DNA from 4 places in the Streptomyces sp. NPDC003456 genome. Region 2 is predicted to be linked to each of the others. Evidence: riboswitches for the same ligand, from Rfam matches in the RefSeq annotation. Region 2 holds a riboswitch; each other region holds the start of a gene.
The links. A riboswitch is a leader RNA that binds a small molecule or an ion and turns the genes downstream of it on or off. The one in region 2 is predicted to bind cobalamin.
Positions count from the first base shown of each region.

Region 1: linked by a shared signal. The riboswitch ahead of ACFYWG_RS14260 (prenyltransferase/squalene oxidase repeat-containing protein) and the one ahead of ACFYWG_RS03865 (energy-coupling factor ABC transporter permease) in region 2 are both predicted to bind cobalamin.
Region 3: linked by a shared signal. The riboswitch ahead of ACFYWG_RS02320 (ABC transporter substrate-binding protein) and the one ahead of ACFYWG_RS03865 (energy-coupling factor ABC transporter permease) in region 2 are both predicted to bind cobalamin.
Region 4: linked by a shared signal. The riboswitch ahead of ACFYWG_RS31990 (cobalamin biosynthesis protein) and the one ahead of ACFYWG_RS03865 (energy-coupling factor ABC transporter permease) in region 2 are both predicted to bind cobalamin.

Region 1 is NZ_JBIAOK010000003.1:732,292-735,489, reverse strand. Features, by position in the region: gene ACFYWG_RS14270 (glycosyltransferase family 4 protein) at 1-586, opposite strand, end outside; gene ACFYWG_RS14265 (TetR family transcriptional regulator) at 815-1,456, shown strand; cobalamin riboswitch at 1,496-1,630, shown strand; gene ACFYWG_RS14260 (prenyltransferase/squalene oxidase repeat-containing protein) at 1,741-2,979, shown strand; gene ACFYWG_RS14255 (SCO2322 family protein) at 2,976-3,198, shown strand, end outside.
Region 2 is NZ_JBIAOK010000001.1:948,287-951,484, reverse strand. Features, by position in the region: gene cbiQ (cobalt ECF transporter T component CbiQ) at 1-444, opposite strand, end outside; gene ACFYWG_RS03870 (energy-coupling factor ABC transporter substrate-binding protein) at 450-818, opposite strand; gene ACFYWG_RS03865 (energy-coupling factor ABC transporter permease) at 815-1,516, opposite strand; cobalamin riboswitch at 1,546-1,732, opposite strand; gene ACFYWG_RS03860 (protein kinase) at 1,837-3,198, opposite strand, start outside.
Region 3 is NZ_JBIAOK010000001.1:623,397-626,594, reverse strand. Features, by position in the region: gene ACFYWG_RS02325 (FecCD family ABC transporter permease) at 1-595, opposite strand, end outside; gene ACFYWG_RS02320 (ABC transporter substrate-binding protein) at 592-1,632, opposite strand; cobalamin riboswitch at 1,683-1,808, opposite strand; cobalamin riboswitch at 2,009-2,135, shown strand; gene ACFYWG_RS02315 (hypothetical protein) at 2,273-2,599, shown strand; gene ACFYWG_RS02310 (hypothetical protein) at 2,965-3,192, opposite strand.
Region 4 is NZ_JBIAOK010000009.1:90,475-93,672, forward strand. Features, by position in the region: gene ACFYWG_RS31985 (cobyric acid synthase) at 1-1,033, opposite strand, end outside; gene ACFYWG_RS31990 (cobalamin biosynthesis protein) at 1,030-1,989, opposite strand; cobalamin riboswitch at 2,090-2,228, opposite strand; gene ACFYWG_RS31995 (hypothetical protein) at 2,359-2,580, opposite strand; gene ACFYWG_RS32000 (anion permease) at 2,614-3,198, opposite strand, start outside.

The sequences.
Region 1 (3,198 bases), on a different contig from region 2:
GCATGCGCGTGAAGGCGTACCAGCGCCGCACCGACAGGCGCCGCTGCCAGCCGTCGGCCGCGTCCAGCTCCAGCTGCCGGTCGACGGTGATGGGGTGGTGGATGGTGGTCACCAGGGGGGCGCCGACGTCGCCCAGCAGGCCGTAGCCGAGGGTCTGGTTGTCGTGGACGACGTCGAACTCGCCGCGGCGGGCGCGCAGATGGCGGCGGGCGCGCAGCGAGAACGTCAGGGGCTCGGGGAAGCCGCCGGTCCACATGGTCCCGACCTCGAGCGCGTCGATCCAGTCGCGGTACTCGCCGCGGCCCGGGGTGCGGAAGGGGTCGGGCTGGCGGTACAGGTCGAGGCTGGGCAGCTCGGTGAGGCTCAGCCCGTCGTGGCCCTCGTCCAGGACGGGATAGGGCTGGGAGCCGATGACCTCGACCCGGTGGCCGAGGCGGGCCAGTTCCCGCGAGAGGTGGCGGACGTAGACGCCCTGGCCGCCGCAGAACGGGTTCCCTTTGTAGGTGAGGAGCGCGATGCGGAGCGGTCGCAAGCCGTCGGCGGCCGATTCCTGCGGGGCCCCGGCCTGACTGGCCTCAGCGGTCACCCTGGGCCCCCTTCTCCCTGCACTGTCCCGCGAGATTACGCCGGGACGCTAATCTAGAACAAGTTTCAGACTTGATCGTTCGGAGGCTCCGAATCTACCGGCAGGTAGGGGCGCTGTGAGCAGTCGATCAGGTGATTCACGCCACGGCCGGCACCGTGCCATGCTGTGTGATCACCCGCCCTCACGGACGGTCACGGAACGGGACCGGCACATCCCGCAGGAGCCGAGGTGAGCGCCCAGGTGAACAAGGTGGCCAAGGCGGACCCCGCAGCCGCGACCCTCGCCGCCCCGCCCCTGACGGAGCGGCAGGAGGCCCGTCGCCGCCGCATCCTGCACGCGAGCGCCCAACTGGCCGTCCGGGGCGGCTTCGACGCCGTGCAGATGCGCGAGGTCGCGGAGTCCTCCCAGGTCGCGCTGGGCACGCTCTACCGGTACTTCCCCTCCAAGATCCATCTGCTGGTCGCCACGATGCAGGACCAGTTGGAGCGCATGCACGGCACGCTGCGCAGGAGGCCGCCGCAGGGCGCGACGGCGGCCGAGCGGGTCGCCGAGACGCTGATGCGCGCCTTCCGGGCGCTGCAGCGCGAGCCGCAGCTGGCCGACGCGATGGTCCGGGCGCTCACCTTCGCCGACCGCAGCGTGAGCCCCGAGGTCGACCAGGTCTCCCGGCAGACGACGGCGATCATCCTGGACGCGATGGGCCAGGAGGACCCGACGCCCGAGCAGCTCTCCGCGGTCCGGGTCATCGAGCACACCTGGCACTCGGCGCTGATCACCTGGCTGTCGGGGCGCGCCTCCATCGCCCAGGTCCGCATCGACATCGAGACGGCGTGCCGCCTGATCGACCTGACGGCCCCGGATCGCTCCTGACCCGCGCCCACGGGTCCCTCACCCGTCGGGGCGCCTTTTTGACGGGCGGGTACAGTAAGCGGGTCGTCATCACACCGTACGGGGGGAAGCCGGTGCAATTCCGGCGCTGACCCGCAACCGTGAACCGCCCCTCAGGCGGTGAGCCGGATCGCCGCGTACGGTTCGTGACCGGCTCGCGTGCCCGGCAGTCCGCCGGTGCACGGCACCGTCGAGGTATACGGAGCCGAGCCGCCGGGGTGTCCCGTGCTGCCCGGCTCCCCCACAGGGAGAGGCACCCGCCGATCATGAACGTCCGCCGCAGCGCCGCGGTCCTCGCCGCCGTCGCCGTGATCGGCGCCGCCACCCCGGCCGCCGCCGACCCGTCCCCCTCGCCGTCCCCGGCGCTCCCCTCCGCCCTCCACGGCGACAAGGACCCGAAGTACGACGGTGTGTGGCGCCAGTCGCTCGCGCTGCTCGCGCAGGACACCGTGGGGGTGAAGCCCGCGGCGAAGTCGGTGCAGTGGCTGGTGCGCCAGCAGTGCGCCGACGGCGCCTTCGCCGCCTACCGCGCCGACCCGGCCGCCGCGTGCGACGGCTCGACCATGGTCGACACCAACGCCACCTCCGCCGCCGTGCAGGCCCTCGCCGCGCTCGGCGGGCACGACGACGTCACCGGCAAGGCCGTCCGCTGGCTGAAGTCCGTCCAGAACGAGGACGGCGGCTGGGGCTACGCCCCCGGCGGCGCCAGCGACACCAACTCCACGTCGGTCGTCATCGGCGCCCTGGCCGCCGCCGGGGAGCAGCCGGGCGGCGTGGAGAAGGGCGGGAAGTCGCCCTACGACGCGCTGCTGAAGCTCGCCCTGCCGTGCGGTGGGGACGACGACGGCGCCTTCGCGTTCCAGCCGGACAAGAAGGGCAAGCTGTTCGCCAACGCCGACGCCACCGCCGCCGGGGTGCTCGGCGCGCTCGGCAAGGGCATGGTGACGGAGGCCGGCGAGAAGGCGTCCGGCACGGACTGCGCGAAGCCGGGCACGCCCGGGCAGGCGGCGGCCAACGGGGCCGGCTACCTCACGGCCGCGCTGGCCGCGGACGGCGACCACCTGATGTCCGCCCTGCCCGGCGCCGAACCCCAGCCCGACTTCGGCAACACCGCCGACGCCGTCGTCGCGCTCGCCGCGCACGGCGACACCGGCCAGGCGGAGAAGTCCGTGCGGTGGCTGAAGAAGAACGCCGCCGCCTGGGCCGCGCAGAACGGCCCCGCCGCCTACGCCCAGCTGATCTTCGCCGCCCACGCCACGGGCACGGACCCGCGCGACTTCGGCGGCGCCGACCTGGTGAAGCAGCTGAACGCCACCGGCCCGGCCCCGCAGGCCGCCGCCGCGAAGGCGGGCGGCCAGGACGGCGAGAACGCCAAGGACGCCAAGGACGCCGAGGAATCGGACTCGGTGTTCGGCGTCTGGTGGTACGTCGGCGTCTGCCTGGTCGCGGGCATCGGCATCGGCTTCCTGTTCAGCAGCGGCCGCCGGAAGAAGCAGCAGCCGTGATCCGCCGCGCCCTGCTGCTGCTCCTGGCCGTGCTCCCGCTGCTCGCGGGCGCCGGCCAGGCGCACGCCGCCGGCTACCGCTACTGGTCGTTCTGGGAGCGCGACGGCGACCGCTGGGTGTACGCGACCCAGGGGCCGTCCACGAGCCGCCCCTCGGACGGCGACGTGCAGGGCTTCCGCTTCGCGGTGAGCGAGGACTCGGCGGACGCGACCCGGCCGC
Region 2 (3,198 bases):
CGTCACCAGCGCCACGTCCACGACGGGCGCCGGGACCCCGGCCCGCACCAGCCGCGGCAGCAGGTCGGACAGGGGCGTGGTGAAGGCGAACAGCAGCACGCCCAGCGAGGCCGCGGAGGTGCGCAGCATCAACTCCCCGGCCCGCACCGGCCCGCCGGCGGCGAGCGAGACGAACCCGCCCGGCCCGCCGACCTGCACCAGCAGCGTCAGCGCGCCGGTCGCGCAGAAGCCCAGCGGGACCCGGTAGGCCCGCCACAGCCGCCGTGCGGGCACACCGGCCGGGCCGAGCAGCACCGCGACGGCGGTGACGAGCACCAGGGCCGCGCCCGGCCAGGGCGGCAGGCAGACGGCCAGTGCGGTGAGACCGAGCCCGAGCACGGCCTTGTCCACGGGATGACGGCGGCGCCAGCGGCTGCTGTGCGCCGCCGCGTCGATCGGCAGCACCGGGCTCAGTCCTTCGCGGAGACGGACTCTCCGGCGGCACCCGGGGGCGCGGTCGCCGCCTCCCGCTCCAGCGCCCGCTGCTCGCCCTGCCGCCGTCCCCGGCGCAGCCCGAAGTAGTAGGCGAGGACACCGGCGCCGAGCGCGGCCTGCAGGGAGAACAGGGCCGACTCGATCTCACCGGACGGCGGTTCGTACAGTGGGGAGAACCACGGTTCGTAGTCCGGCTGGATCTCCGTGATCGCCGTCTCCGCCTCGCCGTCGGCGCCGGTGAAGGGCTCCTCCTTGTGGTCGCCGAGGCCGAGCACGAGCGGCAGCACCGCGAGCGCGGCCACGGCCAGGAGCAGCACCAGGTTGATCTTCGTGTTCCGGCTCATCGGGCCACCGCCTCGGTCTCGGTCCGCGTCTCCGTGCGGGTCAGCAGCACGCCCAGCCGGGTGAGTTCGCCCTTGCTGGACTGCACCAGCAGCCGCATCACGAGGACCGTCAGCAGCCCCTCGCTCACGGCGAGCGGGATCTGCGTGACGGCGAAGATGGACCCGAACTTGCCGAGCGCGCCCAGGAACCCGCTGCCCGGGTCGGGGAAGGCGAGTGCCAGCTGCACGCTGGTGACGCAGTAGGTGGACAGGTCGGCGACGAACGCGCCGCAGAACACCGTCACCATCAGCGGCACGTCGAAGCGCCGCAGCAGCTTGTACACCGCGTACCCGGCCCAGGGCCCGACGATCGCCATGGAGAAGACGTTGGCGCCGAGCGTGGTCAGGCCGCCGTGGGCCAGCAGCAGCGCCTGGAAGAGCAGGGTGATGGTGCCGAGCACGGCCATGATCGGCGGCCGGAACAGGATGGCCCCCAGGCCCGTGCCGGTCGGGTGCGAGCAACTGCCCGTGACGGACGGCAGTTTCAGCGCGGACAGGACGAACGTGAAGGCGCCGGAGGCGCCGAGGAGCAGGGTGCTCTCGGGGTGCTCGCGCACCTCGCGGGTGAGTGACCGGACCCCGTGGACGACGAACGGCGCCGACGCGACGCCCCAGGCGACCGCGTGCGCCGGAGGAAGGAAACCCTCGGCTATGTGCATGGCTCAGCAGACCCTCTCCAGCACCTCGTGGATGGTTGACGCGCCTTGGCCGGTCTCCTGGCTGACGGGTACCACCGCCCGGACTCCGCCTTCCCGGGTCACGAGGACCCAGTGGCTGCCCGCGAGGGGCCGGAGCCGGACTTCCCGATTCACAGTGGCGAGGGCCGCACCGGCATCACACCGGATTTCCCGTTCACCAAGGCCAGGTGACAATAAGGCCCGGATCAGGACGAGCACAACCCGCACCGGGGGCGCGCGAGGGGGCGCCCCCTCGCACACCGGCGCATCCGGGGCCCCGCCGGAGGAGCACCCCGTAGGGGTCAGTCGTCGCCCTCGTCCCCGCCGTTCCCGCCCTCGCCGTCCCCCTGCGGCGCCGGGGGCTGCTCCTGCTGCGGCTGCTCCGTCTCCGCCGGTGTCCCGGCGGCCGGGTCCTGCGCGGGAGCGGTGCCGGCGGCCGCCGGCGAGGAGGGGGCCTGCTCGGCGGGCGGGGTGCCGGCCGGCGTGACGTCGGCCACGGTCCCGGTGGCCGGGGTGGTGGCCGCCGCCGGGCCGGGGTCCGGCCGCGAACCGGACGCCGGGCCCGGGCTCTCCTCGGCGGCCGGGGTGCTGGCGGTGGGAGACGGACCCGGGTCCGTGCCCTTCGTGTCGGTGTCGTCCGGCGAGAACCACTGCATGCCGATGAGCATCGCGGCGACGAACAGCGCCGCCGCCGCGGCCGCGGCGACGGCCTTCGAACGGTTTCCGCCCCCGCCGCCCCGCCGTCCGCCCCGCCCGGGACGCCCGGCCTGCGCCGCGCGGGCCGCGCCGCGCGGCCCGGCCGCCGAGGGCAGGGCGTACGTGGTCGGGCTGCTGGTCTCCGCACCGCGATACGGGCCTTGACCGGAGGGCACCGCCGGCCGGGGCCGCGTCCGCGGGGACGGCGACATCTCCGGCAGGGGCTCGGGCAGCCCCCGCCAGGCGCCGCCCGCGAACCACTCGGCCGCCTGCTGCGCGGTGGGCCGGTCCTCGGGCTGCTTGGCGAGCAGGCCGAGCAGGTAGTTCTCGAAGGCGGGCGGCAGGCCAGCGACCCCGAGCTCGCGCGGCGGCACGGGAACGGCGTCGAGGTGCTGGTGGAGCAGGGCGACGGCGCTGTCCGCCTCGAACGGCGGCCGGCCGCTGAGGAGCTGGTAGAGCACACAGCCCAGCGAGTACATGTCGGAGGCCGGGCCGGCGGGCTTGCCCAGGGCGCGTTCGGGCGCGAGATACATGCCGGTGCCGACGATCTGGCCGGTGGCGGTGAGCGCGGCGCCGGGGTCGTCCATGAAGCGCGCGATGCCGAAGTCGCCGATCTTCAGGGTGCCGCGGGCGTCGAGCAGCAGGTTGGCGGGTTTGACGTCCCGGTGGACAATGCCCTGCGCGTGTGCGGCGGCGAGTCCGGCCGACGCCTGGGCGGCCAGGACGGCCACCCGCTCGGCGGGCATCGGGCCCGACGTGGCGAGCACCTGGGAGAGGCTGTCGCCGTCGACCAGCTCCATCACCAGGTAGAGCCGGTTGTCGAACTCGCCGAAGTCCAGCACGCCCACCACGTGGGGGTGGTTCAGGCGACCGGCGGTCTGGGCCTCCAGCCGGAACCGCGAGGTCGCCGTGGCGTCGGTGTCCTGGGGCAGCAGCAGCTTGAGGGCCACCGCTCTGGCGAGCGTCTC
Region 3 (3,198 bases), 320 kb from region 2:
GCAGCAGATTCAGCACGGCGCTGAGCACGGCGGCGACGGCCACGCCGGACATCACCAGCCGTGACGAGGTGATCCGCCCACCGGTGCGCGCGCAGGTGTAGACGAGCAGCAGCGCGCCGAGCGCGCCCGCGAAGGCGGCGGCCGACAGCGACACCGGCCCGAGCAGCGTCACCCCGAACACGATCACCACCACGGCACCCAGCGACGCCCCGGAGGAGACACCGAGCAGGTACGGCTCCGCGAGCGGGTTGCGGATCAAAGCCTGCAGGGCCGCGCCCACCACCGCGAGTCCGGCGCCGGCCACCGCCCCGAGCAGCACGCGGGGGGCCCGCACGTCCAGGACGATGGCCTCCCGTGCGGGCGACCAGTCCGGCTCGGCCCAGCCGGCGCCCAGCGCGTGCGTGACGATGCCCCACACCTGGCCCGGAGGCACGCGCACCGAACCGACGGCCAGGCCGGCCGTGATCGACAGCACCAGCGCGACGGCCAGGACGACGAGGGCGACGGCGAGACGGGGCCGGGCCGCCCGCCCGTCGTCCTGTGGCTGCTCGTGTGCCGTCCGTCCCGTGCCGGTGTCGGTGACCGGGGCGGTCACCGGAAGCTCTCGGGGTGGATGCCGCGGGCCAGGTCCTCCACCGCGTACGCGGACCGCACACCGACGAGGGTGGCCGTCAGCGGCAGCACCACGAACCGCTTGTTCCTGACCGCCGGGACGTCCCGGAGGGCGGGCTGCGACAGCAGGAACTTCTTCTTCTGCTCGATGCTCCCGGCGCCCGCGTAGTCGTAGACGGCGATGACTTCGGGCTTCCGCTCGACGACCTGCTCCCAGGAGACGTCGCCGAAGACGTCGTCCAGGTCCGCGAAGACGTTCTTGCCGCCGGCCAGCCGGATCAGCTCCGTGCCCAGGCTCTTGCCGCCCGCGGTGAACGCCGCCTTGTCACCGCTGTCGTACACGAAGACGGACACCTCGCGCGCACCCTCGACGGCCGAGGCGGCCCTGCCGACCCGCGCCCGGAGGTCCGACACGAGCTCGTCCGCGCGGTCGCTCACGCCGAAGATCCGCCCGACGGTGCGGACTTCGGCGTACGTGTCCTGCATCGTCACCCTGGTCTTGCCGCAGTACTCGCGGTTCAGGTGGGTGTCGATGCCGGAGTCGCTGAACGCCTTGCGGGAACGGCCCTCGCTCTCGGCGAAGGCACTGCCGTACCCGCCGTAGACGAGGTCCGGCTCGGCCTCCAGGACCGTCTCGAACGACGGTTCCTTCTCGGCCAGTTCGGGGATCGACGCGTAGTCCTTCCGCAGGTGCGGCAGCACGGCCGAGTCGGGGAAGGCGGTCCCCACCATGCGGTCCTTCAGACCGAGGGAGAGCAGGAGTTCCGCCGGGTGCTGGTGGATGGTGACGGCACGGGCGGGCGGCCTCTCGTACGTCGTCCGCACACCGCAGTTGTCGACGGTGACCGGGAAACCGGCCGGTGAGCCCGCGGGCTCGGCGCCCTGCCCGCTGCTCCGCGACGATCCGCAGCCGGCGGTCGACAGGAGGGCCGACAGGGCGCATGCGACCGCCGCGGCGCGCCGGGCGCGGCGCCTGCGGGCAGGGGTGGACAGCGGGGGACGGGACATGCCGTCGTACACGTGAAGCCTCCTGGGGAGTCCGCGCTCCTCGGATCGGGCCCGCGACAGGCCAGTGTCCTGACTCCCGGATCGACGCTCTCCCTCGGCCTTCCCGCGCGGCGCGCAGTGGCGTGTCGGAGGGTGCACTCCCCGGTCACAGTGGCGGGACCGTGCCGGATTCGCACCGGCTTCCTGATGTTCCCGTCGCGGCGATGACCCGGCGATCCTACGGCCCGCCGCGCACGGATCGAAAGGGCGCCCCCGGTGACGTGCGCGCCCCTCGCGCCACCGCCGGGGCCGTCGGCCCGCTCACCACCGCCCGCATCAGGGCCGGTTGCCGCGCAGTGCGGGCGATCGGCTGATGCGATGATGAACGGCGACAGGGCGACGGCGGTCCGAGGAAGCCGGTGTGAATCCGGCGCGGTCCCGCCACTGTGACCGGCGAGCGGATCCCGTGCGGGCCACTGCCCCCGTGAGGGGGCGGGAAGGCCGGGACGAGCTGCGACCCGGGAGCCAGGAGACTCACGTCGTCGCCTCCTCGAAGAACCCCGGGGCGGATCTCCCCGGAGAGAGGTGGTTCGGCGTGCCCGAAGCAACTGACAACGAGGGCCTCGGCAGGGGGACGACCGGACGACGCGCCCGCGCCGTCCCGTGCCGGGTCGTGGTCTGCCGGGACTGCTGCTGCGGAAGCCCGAAGGTGACCGGCGTCGACCACGCCGAACAGACGGCGCGCCTGCGGGCCGAGATGCCCGTGCGGGTGTCCGACTGCCTGGACGTGTGCGATCAGGCCAACGTCATCGTCGTGCAGCCCTCGTCGGCGGGCCGGGCGGCAGGGGCCCGCCCGGTGTGGCTGGGCCTGGTCAACGACCCGGCCGCCACGGAGGACATCGTGGAGTGGGTACGCGCCGGCGGGCCGGGCATCGCTCCCCGGCCGGACATCCTGGACCTGTACGCCTTCACTCCGCACGGCCGCAACCGGGCTCTCTAGAGGGGTCCGGTGATTTCCCGCTGCCCAGGCCGACCGGCGGCCATTCTTCACGGGGCCTCAGGAAAGCGTGAATGGGGAATTGGTTCTGGATGTCCGAGTGTTTTTCGACGCGCTGTGAATTCGAGGCACGTCGTGGTCGAGTGAAATGCACCGGCTGAAATGATCTGGTGTTCAAGCGCGGAGGACAGGGTGGCCGCTCCTGCCCGTGTCATATGCACCCTAACGCCGGAGCCGGCAGATGGGTGCTGAGGCGAACGGGTGACGCCATCGGTGATACGTACGTTGTCACGATGATCGCGGCCGGCTGCCGGCTCCCGTGCGGCAGCCCGGACGAGATGCTGTCCCGACCTGACGCGACGACCGCCTCAGGGAGTCGTCGCAGGTCGCTGAGGGGGAGCGGCGCTCGCCGCCGGCTCCGCGGCTTCGTCCGCGGTGCGGGACGGCGGCGGTGCGCAGCGCTGCGGACGCATGTTGCTCCGCAGCACCTCGACGAGGAGCCGGCGGCGGCGCAGTTCCGCCGCGTCCGTGTGGTGCAGTCGCCGGTGGGGATCGGACAGGAACACGGACCCGATGGTGCAGACAGAAGCACTCACGACAAA
Region 4 (3,198 bases), on a different contig from region 2:
GGAAACCGCCGCAGATGCCGAGGACGGGCCGCTGTTCGGCGGCCCTGCGGGCCAGCGCCCCGGCCAGCCCCCGCTCACGCAGCCACTCCAGCGCGCGGACCGTCCCGCGGGTGCCGGGCACGACGACCAGGTCGGCGTCGGCCAGTTCCTCGGGCCGGTCCACGAACCGCACCACGACGCCCGGTTCGGCGGCCAGCGCGTCGACGTCGGTGAAGTTGGACATCAGCGGCACGGCGCACACCGCGACGCGCAGCACGTCCTCGCCGACGGGCGGCGCGACGGCCGACTCCCGCACGGTCCCGCGCAGCGAGACCCGCAGCCCGTCCTCCTCGTCGATGCCCAGCCCGTGCCGGAACGGCAGCACGCCGTACGTCCGCCGCCCGGTGAGGCCCTCCAGCATCTCCAGCCCGGGCTCCAGCAGGGAGACGTCCCCGCGGAACTTGTTGACGAGGTATCCGGCGACGCACTCCTGGTCCTCGGGGGACAGCAGCGCCACCGTCCCGAAGAACGAGGCGAAGACGCCGCCCCGGTCGATGTCGCCGACGACGAGCACGGGCAGCCCGGCGTTGCGCGCGATGCCCATGTTGACGATGTCGGTCCGCCGCAGGTTGATCTCGGCGGGCGAACCGGCCCCCTCGCAGATCACCGCGTCATACGTGCCCCGCAACTGCTCCAGGCAGTCCAGCACCGTCCCGAGCAGCCGCTGCTGCCGCCCGCCGTGGTACCCGCGCGCGCTCATCTCCCCGACCGGCTTGCCCAGCAGCACGACCTGGCTGCTCTGTTCGCCGCCGGGCTTGAGCAGCACCGGGTTCATCAGGGCGGCCGGCTCGATCCGGCAGGCCTGCGCCTGCATGGCCTGGGCCCGCCCGATCTCCGCGCCCTCCCGGGTCACGAAGGAGTTGAGCGACATGTTCTGCGCCTTGAAGGGCGCGACCGCGACGCCCTGGCGCACCAGCCACCGGCAGATGCCCGCCGTCACGACGCTCTTGCCGGCGTCGGAGGTGGTGCCGGCCACGAGAAGCCCACCGCTCATGCCCACTTCCCCCTTTTCGCTCGCCGCGCGCCGGTCAGCAGCCGGGCCCCGGCGCACACCCCGAGCGCGAGCCAGGTCACCCGCCGCGACAGCCGCACGGCCCGTTCCACGTCGTCCGTGACGACGGCACGCCCTTCGGAGTTCAGCACGGGCCGGTGCTCGACCCGCCCGCCGTAGGAGAGCGTCCCGCCCAGCCGCACCCCGAGCGCCCCGGCGAAGGAGGCCTCCACGGGACCGGCGTTGGGGCTCGGATGCAGTCCGGCGTCCGCGCGCCAGGCCCGTACGGCCCCGCGCGGATCGGGTCCGGCCAGGGCCGCCAGCGCGGCGGTCAGGCGGGCGCCCGGCCATCCCGCGAGGTCGTCCAGCCGGGCCGAGGCCCAGCCGTAGCGCCGATGGCGGGGCGACTTGTGCCCGACCATGGCGTCCAGGGTGTTGACGGCCCGGAACCCGAGCAGTCCCGGCACCCCGCCGACCGCTCCCCACACCAGCGCCCCCACCACCGCGTCGGAGGTGTTCTCGGCGACGGACTCGACCACGGCCCGGGCGATGCCGTCGGCGTCGAGGGCCTGCGGGTCCCGTCCGCACAGGTGCGGCAGCCTGGCCCGGGCGGCCTCGAGGTCCCCGGCCTCCAGGGCCTGCCCGACGGCTGCGGCCTCCCGCGCCAGCGACGTCCCCCCGACCACGGCCCAGGTGGCGGCGCCCGTCAGGACGGTGGAGGCGGCGGCGGAATGCCGTACGGCGCGCGCGGCGACGGCCCCGAGCGCGACGGCTCCGCCGGCGCACACGGCGGTGTGCAGCGCGCCCCACCCGCGGTGGTCCCGCCACAGCACCTGTTCCACGGCGCCCGCGGCCCGCCCGAACGCGGCGACCGGATGCCCCCGGCGGGGATCGCCGAGCAGCAGGTCGCCGATCAGGCCGGCGGCGGCGCCGTACGCGAAGACGCGACCGGCACCCATCGGCTCAGCCGGCCGGAGGGAAGGTCGCAGACGGGGTGGTGGGCCTCGGTCGGCAGCCGCGCATGGCGATGTGTCCTCACTCAGGGTGTCCACGCCCTGGTTCGAAGAGACCGGCGGTGAGAGTTCCTGGCTCCCGGGGCGTCCGCCCCGGTGACAGTGGCGGGACCGCGCCGGACTCGCACCGGCTTCCTCTCCTGCCGCCGTATTGGCCCCGGCAGTCCACCACGGCCGCGAACAACCGTCAACTTGCCGTTGACCTGCGGGGGGAGAGTGTGGAGAAGCCCACATCCCCCCGGTCACACACGTGCCGGGCGGCACGGGACCTCACGTCCCGTGCCGCCCGGCGGTCGCGCTCGTACGATGCGGCCGTCAGGCCATGATCAGGTAGATGCCGTAGCCCACCGCCGCCGCGCACGCGGCGAAGCAGGCGTAGGCGCCGGTGACGGCGAGGCCCGCGGAGCCGCCCTCGGCGGCCGCCCGCTCACGGCGGGACAGGCCGGTGATGCCGAGGGTGAACAGGCCCACCAGGGCCACGGTGACCACGAGGCTGACGCCGAAGACGGAACCGAGGGCCGCCCAGTCGATCTTCATATCGGTGACTCTTCCTTGCTTCCGGTGGCCGGATCAGACCGTGGTGGTCGTGGAGGGGGTCCGCTCGGAGGTGGCCTGCGCGGGGAACGCGGTGACCGGCTCCTCGACGATCTGCCCCGCCGGCGGCGGCGTCACCGCGGCCATCGCCGTGGTCACCACGCCGGCCGGCTCCGCCTCCCCGGTGTCGTTGACGTTGGTGTGGTCGACGACCTCACGCCGGGAGATCTTCCAGATGGCCGCGCTGGAGCCGACCAGGAAGACGGCCACCACGGCGGTGCCCCAGTCGCCGAAGCCCGTGACGTACTCGGCGAGCGCGCCCACCAGGGCCGCGGCCGGCAGCGTCAGGCCCCACGCGACGAACATCCGCGTCGCCGTCGACCAGCGCACCACGCCGCCCTTGCGGCCGAGGCCCGCGCCCATCACGGCGCCGGAGACGGAGTGGGTGGTGGACAGGGAGAAGCCGAGGTGCGAGGAGGCCAGGATGACCGTGGCCGCGCTGGTCTGGGCGGCGAAGCCCTGCTGCGGCTGGAGGTCGGTCAGGCCCTTGCCCATGGTCCGGATGATGCGCCAGCCGCCGAGGTAGGTGCCCAGGGCGATCGCGACGCCCGCGGAGAGGAT